3 regions of the Pseudactinotalea sp. Z1732 genome follow, and region 3 is predicted to be linked to each of the others. Evidence: predicted binding sites of a transcription regulator. Region 3 holds the regulator's gene; each other region holds the start of a gene.
What was found. Region 3 encodes LexA, which represses DNA repair genes until DNA is damaged. Its sites were predicted from a motif close to TCGAACANNTGTTCGA; they were not measured.

Region 1: a site for LexA is predicted at 1,821-1,836, ahead of ACPL7H_RS11610 (DUF222 domain-containing protein). Genes of this name have one in related genera too.
Region 2: a site for LexA is predicted at 1,583-1,598, ahead of ACPL7H_RS04710 (DUF222 domain-containing protein). Genes of this name have one in related genera too.

What each region holds. Positions count from the first base shown of each region.
Region 1 is NZ_JBMPQC010000005.1:188,812-192,065, forward strand. It holds gene ACPL7H_RS11610 (DUF222 domain-containing protein) at 1-1,787, opposite strand, end outside; gene ACPL7H_RS11615 (BTAD domain-containing putative transcriptional regulator) at 1,938-3,254, shown strand, end outside.
Region 2 is NZ_JBMPQC010000002.1:177,565-180,818, forward strand. It holds gene ACPL7H_RS04700 (ubiquinol-cytochrome c reductase iron-sulfur subunit) at 1-392, shown strand, start outside; gene ACPL7H_RS04705 (DUF4282 domain-containing protein) at 524-1,417, shown strand; gene ACPL7H_RS04710 (DUF222 domain-containing protein) at 1,625-3,226, shown strand; gene ACPL7H_RS04715 (ATP-dependent DNA ligase) at 3,231-3,254, opposite strand, start outside.
Region 3 is NZ_JBMPQC010000006.1:74,862-78,115, reverse strand. It holds gene ACPL7H_RS12375 (metallophosphoesterase family protein) at 1-1,007, shown strand, start outside; gene lexA (transcriptional repressor LexA) at 985-1,722, opposite strand; gene ACPL7H_RS12365 (LysM peptidoglycan-binding domain-containing protein) at 2,225-2,620, shown strand; gene nrdR (transcriptional regulator NrdR) at 2,717-3,187, shown strand.

The DNA.
Region 1 (3,254 bases), on a different contig from region 3:
GGCTCCGCGCGCAGGTCGACTGAGCCGGGCGGATGGGGTAACTCGGGCGAGCCGGCCGCGTCTGGCCGATCGGGCAGGCCAGGCGGTTGCAGCCGGGCGAGGATGGCGGTGATGTCCTCGGCGCGTTCGGCGCAATCACAGACGCCGGGCCGGGCATGGGCAGGGGTTCGGCACATCGCTCGTGCCCATTCGACTTCGCTGACTATCCCGGGTGACAGGGGGGCGGACTCGGTGAACATCTCTGGCTGGTCGGCGTGCTCGACACGTATCGCCTGGAGCTGCCGATGCAGGACCGGTAGGTCATGAGCGGGGTCGACGACCTGCGCGGCGCGGGTGTAGGTGTAGCCGAGCGGGGAGGTCCAGTGGGTGTCACCGGTGGCCGGCTCACGAGTGACGCTCCAGGCTCCGGCGGTCTTCAGCCCGTGGTGGCGTGCGCACAGCAGGTGCAGGTTGCCCTGATGCGTCTGTGCCCACGCCGGCAGGTCGGAGGTGAACGGAACGATGTGGTCGATCTGGCAGCGCCGCCCTGGCTGGCGACAGGTCGGGAACCTGCAGGTGACATCGCGGTCGAGGATGAACTCCCGTAGCGCCACCCCGGGCTGGTAGGAGTCACACGCGAGGACCCCCATCGCGGCTAACGCTGCCGCCGGATCGTCGGGTAGGCATGGCTGCGGTGGGACGTGCTCCGGTACACCCTGCTGTGATGGGACGCCCTCCGGTAGGCCTTGCTCAGGCGCGGTTCGCCGCAGCGCAGCCCGCTCCCCTGTGGTGTGCTGTGGTGGCACCGGCGGCGGTTGCGCGGTGCCATCGAGCAGATCCGTGTGCACCACCCTGCTGGTGATATCGGCGGTGCCAACGAGATGACGGATGATGTCGGCGGCCAACGGCCCGTGCCCGGCCAGATACCCCGGAGCATCATCGTCTCCGTCGAGGGTGGATTGGGCCACGGTGAAGACCATCTGCGGGCGCTTACGGTGCTGGGTGGGAAGGTCCTGCCCGTCTGGAGTGGTCCCGCTACTGAGAATCTGGCGGATGATCCCCATGAACGCATCCACCCGACGCGCGGCGATCGGACGCTCATCCTCCGGCCCGTCCTTCACCGCCAGCGCGTCGAGCACACTCATCGCCGCCGCCGCGTCCACTGCCGGTAGGTAGAACGTCAGGTACGCCATCCCATCCTCGGTCGGCTCGGCGCGCACATACCGGTCCTTGACCGCTTCTTCGTGGCGCGCCTGGGCGTTCTCGGCATCTACCGCCAATGCCGCCGCCTGCAACCGGTGCCGCAGCTGGCCCACGGTCAATTCCGGCGCATCAGGCAGGATCGTTCGGTGTATCGCCCGCCCCTGTCCCGTCGGCAACGTCTTGACCGCATCGATGAACACCCGGGCTTTGGAGAGATCGATCTCGCCACCGAGTAAGGCGAAGTGCACCTCTGAGTACTGATCCAACGCCGCGGCACGATCCAACCGTCCCTCGGCCGCCCGGGTCGACAGCGCCATCCGTGCGGCGATCTCCTCACCCCAGCCCGACCGCGAAGGGACCCGCAACAGGGCCTGCAGGATCTCGGACTCGATCCCGTCGATATTGGACCGCACCTGCCCGCACGCGGCGGCCAGCTCGATCAGCACCCCAGGATCATCCGGGGCGGCATCGAGATAGGTCTTCAGGCGCTTGAACCGCTCCCACCCGGCCACCGGCGCGCCGAGGTACCGGGCGGCGGCCTCTCGTGCCGCGGGCCCCCGCCCAGGGAAGGAATCCCCCGTACTCGGCGCCGATGTGGTGGACATGAAGACCACGCTAGACCCCACCACTGACATTCATAGAACGTGCGTGCGATCTGGGTGCCCTGCAATCCGCCAGATCTCCGCACCACATCCACTCCGCGATCAGCACCCGTTCCCTGCCCCCGGAGCAGCCCGACATGCTTGAATCGATTGATGAGCAAGGTCGGCAGTGACGTGCACATCGGGCTGCTCGGGCCGCTCCAGGTCTGGATCGACGGGGAACAGCGGCCGATCACCGGGCCGATCCGGCGGGCGCTGCTGGCGGTCCTCGCCCAGCATCCGGGTGAGGTGCTGAGCGTGGACCTGCTGTGTGAACTCGCCTGGGACGGCGCTCCGCCGGCGACAGCGGAGAGCGCGTTGCGGGTGCACGTGTCCCATCTGCGCAGGATGCTCGGCCGACCCGATCTGCTCGAGCGGATCGGCACCGGGTACCGGCTCGCGATCTCCCGGGAGCAGGTCGATATCGCCGAATTCGACCGGCACACCAGATCCGGTCGGGAGGCCCTCCGCTCCGGCGACCTGGAACGGGCCGGACACGATCTACTGGCGGCGAGGAGCCTCTGGCGGGGTCTGCCGCTGGCCGATGTCCGCTCCGGCGCCACCGCCGAGATCGAGCGGATACTGACCCAGCGCAGTGAACTCAACGTGGACCTGGCCGAACTGCAGATGCGCACGCAGGGCGCGAACACCGACACCGGCGACCTGTCCGCACTCACCGTGGAGCGCCCGTTCGATGAACGCGTCTGGAGTCTGCTGATCACCGCCCAGTACTGGAACGGGCGGCAGGGTGATGCCCTGCAGACCTACCACCGCGCCGTGGCGGCACTGGATGAGGAACTGGGCGTGCAGCCGACTGCGGCGCTGCGCCGGCTCCAGGAGCAGATCCTGCGGCACGACCCGGCCTTGGATCCACCGGCCGCGGCAAACGTCGACCTGCCGGTGTTCGCGACCTCCTTCGTCGGGCGATCCGCAGAGATCGAGGCAATCACCGCCCTGATCGGCCGGCACCGGCTCGCTACCCTCACCGGCCTGGGCGGGGTGGGCAAGACCCGGCTGAGCGTGGCCGCGGCGGAGGCGTCGGCGGCTCACTTCAACCACGGCGTCATCTTCGCCTCGTTCGAGGCCCTGGAGGATCCCGCGCTGGTTCCCTCCGTCGTCGCTGCTGCTCTGGGTATCTCCGCTGCCGACGTCGAGGGGGTCGCGGCTGCGCTCGACACCCGGGAGCAATTGCTCGTGCTCGACAACTGCGAGCACGTGGCCGAGGCGGTGGCGGACCTCGTATCGGGTCTGCTCGCCGCCTGCCCCCGCGTCCGGGTTCTCGCCACCAGCAGGATCCCGTTGAACGTCGTCGGTGAGTCGGTGTGGGTCACGCCCATGCTGGAGGTCTCCGTCGACGGGACGGGCGCACCGGAGGCGGTGCGGCTGTTCCTGGAGCGGGCCCGCCAAGCAGGCCCCGGCACCGTGCTGCCG
Region 2 (3,254 bases), on a different contig from region 3:
GACGCCAGGTACTCGCAACAGTTGGCCTGGGTGCCGGTGGCGCGATGTTGTTGAGCGCGTGCGGTGCCGAGGAGCAGGACGAAAGCACGGTGTCGGTGGGGGAGACCCTGATCGGACTGGAGGAGATCGGGGTCGGCGATTCGGTCTCGGTGCAGACTCCCGCCGGCGCCACGGTGCTCCTGACTCGCACGGATGAGGCCGACGTCGTCGCCCTCTCCGCGGTCTGTACTCACCAGGGCTGCACCGTCGACGTCGAGGAGGAGGAGGGGCGCTGCCCCTGCCACGGCTCCCGGTTCGACCTGCGTTCGGGAGAGGTCACTGCGGGCCCGGCGAAGGAGCCGCTGGAACGAATCGCCGTCGAGGTCATCGACGGGCGGATCGTCACGGCCTGACCTGACCGGGCGTCCCGGGTTGCCCATGTCCCTCCATGATGCGCCGTTCCTCCAGGGTTCTAAGGTGGTGCTGACGTGATTGACACACCGGTCACCGACATCAGCGTGACTGCACCAGGAGGGGGCAGACCATGAATCCACCCGAACCGCAGGAACCATCCGGCGCCGGTAGCGACGACGACGGCCGCAGCCAGGCCCCGGCGCACCCCGGCGACACCCCTCAGTACACTGAAGGTGGGACTGCCCCGCAGGGGGCAGAGGCCGGCGGGGAGGGGGTTGCGTACGCACAAGGCCCCTCCGGCCCGGTGCCCCAGGCAGGGCCGCCGACCGAGCCGCCCTCCCAGTCCGGGAGCGCCGCAGCGCCGGACGTTCCAGGTCGCGCCGACGTTCAGGACGCCCGGGCCCAAAGCAGCCAGGGGGGTTATGCCGCCCCGCCGGGTGGCTACGCCCAGGGTGGTGACGCCACGCTTCACGGTGGCCAGGGCGGGTACGGCCAGCCACAGGGCGGTTATGGCGCGCCCCAGGGTGGCTATGCCGGACAGCAGGGTGGTCACGAGCACGGTGGCTACGGTGCACCGCAGGGTGGCGACGGAACACCTCAGCGTGGATACGGCGCACCCCAGGGTGGTCCGCCGCAACCCGGATCAGGCGCCCCCCACGGGGCCCCGGGCTACCCGCAGCCCGGCACCCCGCTGACGGGTTCAGCATCCGGTCCGGGCCTGTTCGATCTCACTTTCGCAACCCCGCTCGCACCGCGCATCGCCCGACTCGGATTCATCTCGTTGTGCATCCTCGGCGGCCTGATCGCCCTGTCGGGTCTGGTCGAGTTCATCCAGGTAGCGGTGGCCACGAGCATGTACGGAGGCGGCTGGACCGTGGCCGTCTACTTCGTGAACCTGCTGGTCACGATCGCCATCGCGCTGGCGCTGGTCGTGCTCGGCCGGATGGGTATCGAACTGGTCCTCGCGGTGGTCGCAGGCCGTGAACGGGACAAGGGGTCGCAGGGCGGTCCGTCCCCGTCCTAGCCGTACTCGGCCGCGCCTGACCCACTGACCCGACGGGTCTCGTTGCGCGTACCTGTCTGAGTGATGGTCTCGACCGAGTCCGGGCTCCACAGGTACCCATCGAACGGGCCCGTATCCACAGCGCCGAAGCGAACCGTCTGCCCTGTCAGTGGTCGGCCCTACTATGGGAACAGATGTACGAACTGCGGATTCCCATGGAGGTGCCCGATGGCGACGGACGGGTCCCACACGCCGCGCCGTGGGTCCGGCGAATCCCTGATACGGGACCTCGCCGAACTGGAGGCGATCGTGGACCGGATCGCCACCGCCGACATCGCCGCTGAACGACTTGCCCATGCCGGACCGGTGCTGGGCTCGGCGGCGCTGCGCGTTCACGGCGCCGTCCAGCGCCTGGCGGGAAAGCGGCTGCAATGGTTGATGGCTGAGGAGGCTGACGGTCGATGGGCCCTGACCGGGGCACGAACCTACGCCACCCACGTGGCCCAGACGCACCGGATCACGCAGTCGGCGGCGAAAGCGGACGTGCGTCTGGCCAGGCAGTTTCGAGATGAGATCCAGCACTTCGATCGCGCGCTGCGTGCGGGTGAGGTCGGCTTGGAGCAGGCTCGCATCGTGGCCGCTGGTGCCCTGACGTCGCAGGAGAGGATCGCTGCGCTGGGCGAGCGCGTCTCCCTCGGGTCGGATCCCGAGGCCAGCGACAGCCGTGAGCACGAGCCAGCCAAGGATGGTGCTCACGATCCTGATGGCTCCGACGACGGCGGTGACCCCGGGCAGGATGATCAGCGCAACGTGCAGGACGATGCCGGAACCGCCACGGTCGAGGAGTTCCTGCTGGCTGAGGCGATGGTGCTGCGGCCCGCGCAACTACGGCACCTGGTCCATCACTTCGCGCGGGTAGCGGACCCGGAGGCGGACGAGCGTGGCTATCGAAAGTCCCAGGAACGCGAATACGTCGACATCGCGCGCACGCTCGGTGGCTTCCATCTCGCGGGCTTCCTGACCGAGGAGCACGGGCAGCAGGTGCGGCTGGCACTCGATGCGGTGATGGGCAAACCCGTGCGGGGCGACGCCCGCAATTCCGGTCAGCGCCGCGCACAGGGTTTGGCCGACATGGCGAGGGTGGTGCTCGATCAAGGGTTGGGCGGCACCTCGGCATCGGTGCGCCCGCACGTGGGTGTCCACATCGGCGCAGCAGAGTTCGCTCGGTTGTTCCGTGAGGCAGTCAGCGAGCAGGAATCACCGAAAGCACCCCCACCGGGCGCTGACCCACCAGTGGATAAGCCATCGGCCGGTCTGGCCTCATCACGGATCGCCACCGACAAACCGGCCCCGGATGAACAGCCCCGCTGGGACTGGAATGCGATCCTGCGCAGCGAGCCGGGCATGTGGACCGACGCCACCGGTCCGGTCCCAACGCCGGTGTTACGTCGGATGGCCAGGTGCGGGGACGTGTACCGGGTGCTGTTCTCCGCCAAGAACGAGGTGCTCAACCAGGGGCGGGCGCATCGGACCTTCACCGCAGCCCAGCGCCGGGCGATCGTCGCTCGAGACCGGCACTGTGTCTATCCGGGCTGTACGGCGCCGCCGGTCCTGTGCGAGACCCACCATGCCCTCGTGAAATGGTCCCGGGGCGGGACCACCGATGTGGCGAACGGGGCGCTGCTCTGCTTCCACCACCACGACCTGGTCGAGGCCCGACGACTCACCATGGCCCGACCCGATGGTGCCTGGCGGTTCTACCGACCCGATGGCACCGGGCTGAATGACCGCGCTGGCGGACGACTCACGCCGTGGAAAAAGCGCGAATAGGTCGTCAACTGGAGGGTTCCTCGAAATC
Region 3 (3,254 bases):
CCCCCTCGGGCCTGCTCTCGCGGGCACCGCTCCTGCCTGCGCTGGGAAACTGGGAGAACTTCGGCGCCCGCAACGGCCGGTACGGCACGCCGTCGGACCGTTCCCCGGTGGTGCGGGCCCGGGCCAAGTACCACGCCCACTTCCCGGGCCCGGACGGGTCGCGGGGCCGGGGCTACTACCGCCTCGACCACGGACCACTCACGATCCTGACGCTGGACTCCTCGAACGGGGAGCCCGACGACCATCGGTCCCGTTACGTCCGGCCCCTCACCGGGCGGGCCTACCGGGGCCCGGGCACCGATACCCAGGACCACTTCACCGCAACGGAGTACACCGCCGCCGGTGGCACGGACCTGAACGACATCGCCCCCGGCAGGCCGCAGTGGCGCTGGGCCGAAGAGAATCTGGCCGACGCCCGGGCGCAGGGCCGGATCATCCTGGTCCAGTTCCACCACGTGCCCTACTCCAGCGGTGCGCACGGCCTACCGATGGATCACGAGTTCTCTACCGGTCAGGGCGGAACCCCGATGCGCAGGTTCCATCGGATGTTCAGTGAATTCGGCGTGGCCGCGGTGCTCTGCGGGCACAGTGAACTGTTCGAGCGCTCGGTGGTGCCCGACGGCGACGAAGGCTCACCCGGGGTGCTCTACTACGACGTCGGTGTGGCCGGGGACAGCCTGGGTGGCGAACTGCGAGGGGGTGATGGGGAGCTCCTGCGGTACAACCCGCACCGGGCCTGGACGGCCGACCAGGACGCTCCGGAGCGCTGGGAGGTGGCCGGCGACGGCAACCCGGTGCTGCGTGAGGGTGGCAAGCACTACGGCTACCTGGACATCAACCTCGAGCGCACCGGGACCGGAGCGCGGTTGACGCTGCAACCGATCCACGCCTTCCCGGTCCTGGACTCGCAGTACCGGGTGCTCCGGATCGAGCGACGCACCTACGACGACGAGGTGTGCCTGCGGATCGGACCGGACGGGCGGGTCACACCGAGCGCAGGACGCTGACCACCCGGCCCAGGATCTGGGCGTCGGATCCCTCGATCGGGGAGTAGGCGGAGTTGGCCGGCATCAGCCAGACCTCGCCCTCGGTGCGCTTGAGCGTCTTGACCGTGGCCTCACCGTCGATCATCGCCGCGACGATCTCACCGTTCTCGGCCACCGGCTGCTGACGCACCACGACGAAGTCGCCGTCGCAGATCGCGGCGTCGATCATCGAGTCGCCGGTGACCTTGAGCAGGAACAGGTCGCCGTCGCCGACCAATTGGCGCGGCAGCGGGAAGACGTCCTCCACCGACTGCTCGGCCAGCACCGGGCCGCCCGCCGCGATCCGCCCGACCACCGGGACGTAACTGGGCGAGGCGTCCACCTGCTCATCGGAGTCGGTGCTGAAGAACTGTTTCGGGCCGCGGGCCGAAGCCGGTGCCGGGCTCTCTTGCGCCGGCGCCGTGCCGTGGGGATCCAGGATCTCGATCGCGCGGGTGGAGATCGGGTCCCGGCGCAGGTACCCCTTTTCCTCCAGGACCTGGAGCTGGTACTTCACCGATGACGGGCTGGCCAGGCCCACGGCGGTGCCGATCTCGCGCATCGTCGGCGGGTACCCCTTGGTCTCGATGTTGGTGCGGATCGAGTCCATGATCCGCTGTTGCCGGGCGGTCAGACCGGGGGAGTGGCCGGTCTGGTCCGGGTGCTGCCGGCTGGTGTCCTTGGGTCCCTCGGCCATCGTGTCCTCCTGCGGTTCGGTGCGGTTGCGAGCGGCTCTGCCATGGTCCCGTCACCGCGATGTCAGGGGTCGGTGGTGGGGTGTTCCCCATGACGTTCCTAAGCCTAGGCGTTACGGCGCCGAACAGGAAACATCTGTTCGACTGGCGTGTCGACGCTATCGAACGGCTGTGTTACTGTCCATACATGTGTTCGCAGAACATCAGTTCGAGGGTCGGTCGGTTGCCGGTCCCGGACGTGGCCCGAGGAGTAATCCGATGAGTGCACTGGCGATCCACCCCAGCCCCTCGACCCGGCGGGCCGCCCTGCGGCGGTCGCGGACGCGCCCCTGCTGGCACGCCGGCCCTGCACGTAACTCGACCTGTCACCTCCCGGTTCCCGCAGTCTTCTCGGCGCCCGGAGCGGCTCCGGCCCCGGAGGCCCCGAAGGCTACGCCGCAGAGCGACGTGCCGCGGGCCCTCGTACCCCAGCAGACCGAGGGCTCGGGCGGCCGGACCCGTCCCGTGACGCCCCTGGTGACGGCACCGGTTCGCCCGACGGCTCCGGTTCGCCCGGCGGTACCGGTTCGTCCGGCGGCGCCGGTGCGCCCGGCCAGGGCGCGCGAACACGCCCCCCTGCGGCTGACCACCCGCGGACGGCGGGTGCTGGTCGCGCTTGGCTTCGCGCTGGCGATCGCCGTGGGCGGCGGGCTCGGCACCCTGCTGGCGCCAGAGGCGCAGACGCCGGCAGAGGTCTCCACCGTGGTGGTCCAGCCGGGCGAGAGCCTGTGGGTGATCGCGAGTGAGATCGCCGATCCGGGGCAGGACGTGCGCCAGGTGGTGGAGACCATCCGCGGCATGAACGGGCTGGAGCGCTCCACCGTGCACGCCGGCCAGGAGTTGAGCGTCCCGCAGGGCTGAGGAACCCGCTGGAGGGCGACGTCCCACACCGGTAGCCAGATGTGGCATTGTGTGTGCACCGAGCACGCCGTCACCAAGCCGGGAAGGGACGCGCCGATGCATTGTCCGTACTGCCGTAACCCCGACTCGCGGGTGGTGGACTCCCGCACCGCCGACGACGGCGGCAGTATCCGCCGCCGCCGGCACTGTCCCGAGTGTTCGCGCCGCTTCACCACGGTGGAGAGCACCAGCCTCACGGTGATCAAGCGATCGGGGGCGATGGAGCCGTTCAGCCGGGAGAAGGTCGTGGCCGGTGTGAGCAAGGCGTGTCAGGGTCGCCCGGTCTCCGCCGATGACCTGGCGCTGCTGGCCCAGCAGGTGGAGGAGTCCATCCGCGCCACCGGCGTGGCCGAGATCGACTCCCACGAGGTCGGATTGGCGACCTTGGGGCCGCTGCGGGCGCTGGACGAGGTGGCGTACCTGCGCTTTGCCAGCGTCTACCAGAACTTCACCTCCCTCGAGGACTTCGAGGCCGCGATCACCGCGCTGAAGTTGGACCGCAATCCTGCCTCGGAGCAGTACGCCTGAGGGTGCATGGCCGGGGTTTATCCGCTGGCGTGTTCGCGCCGGACCCGGCAAGGTTGCGGATGAGCCA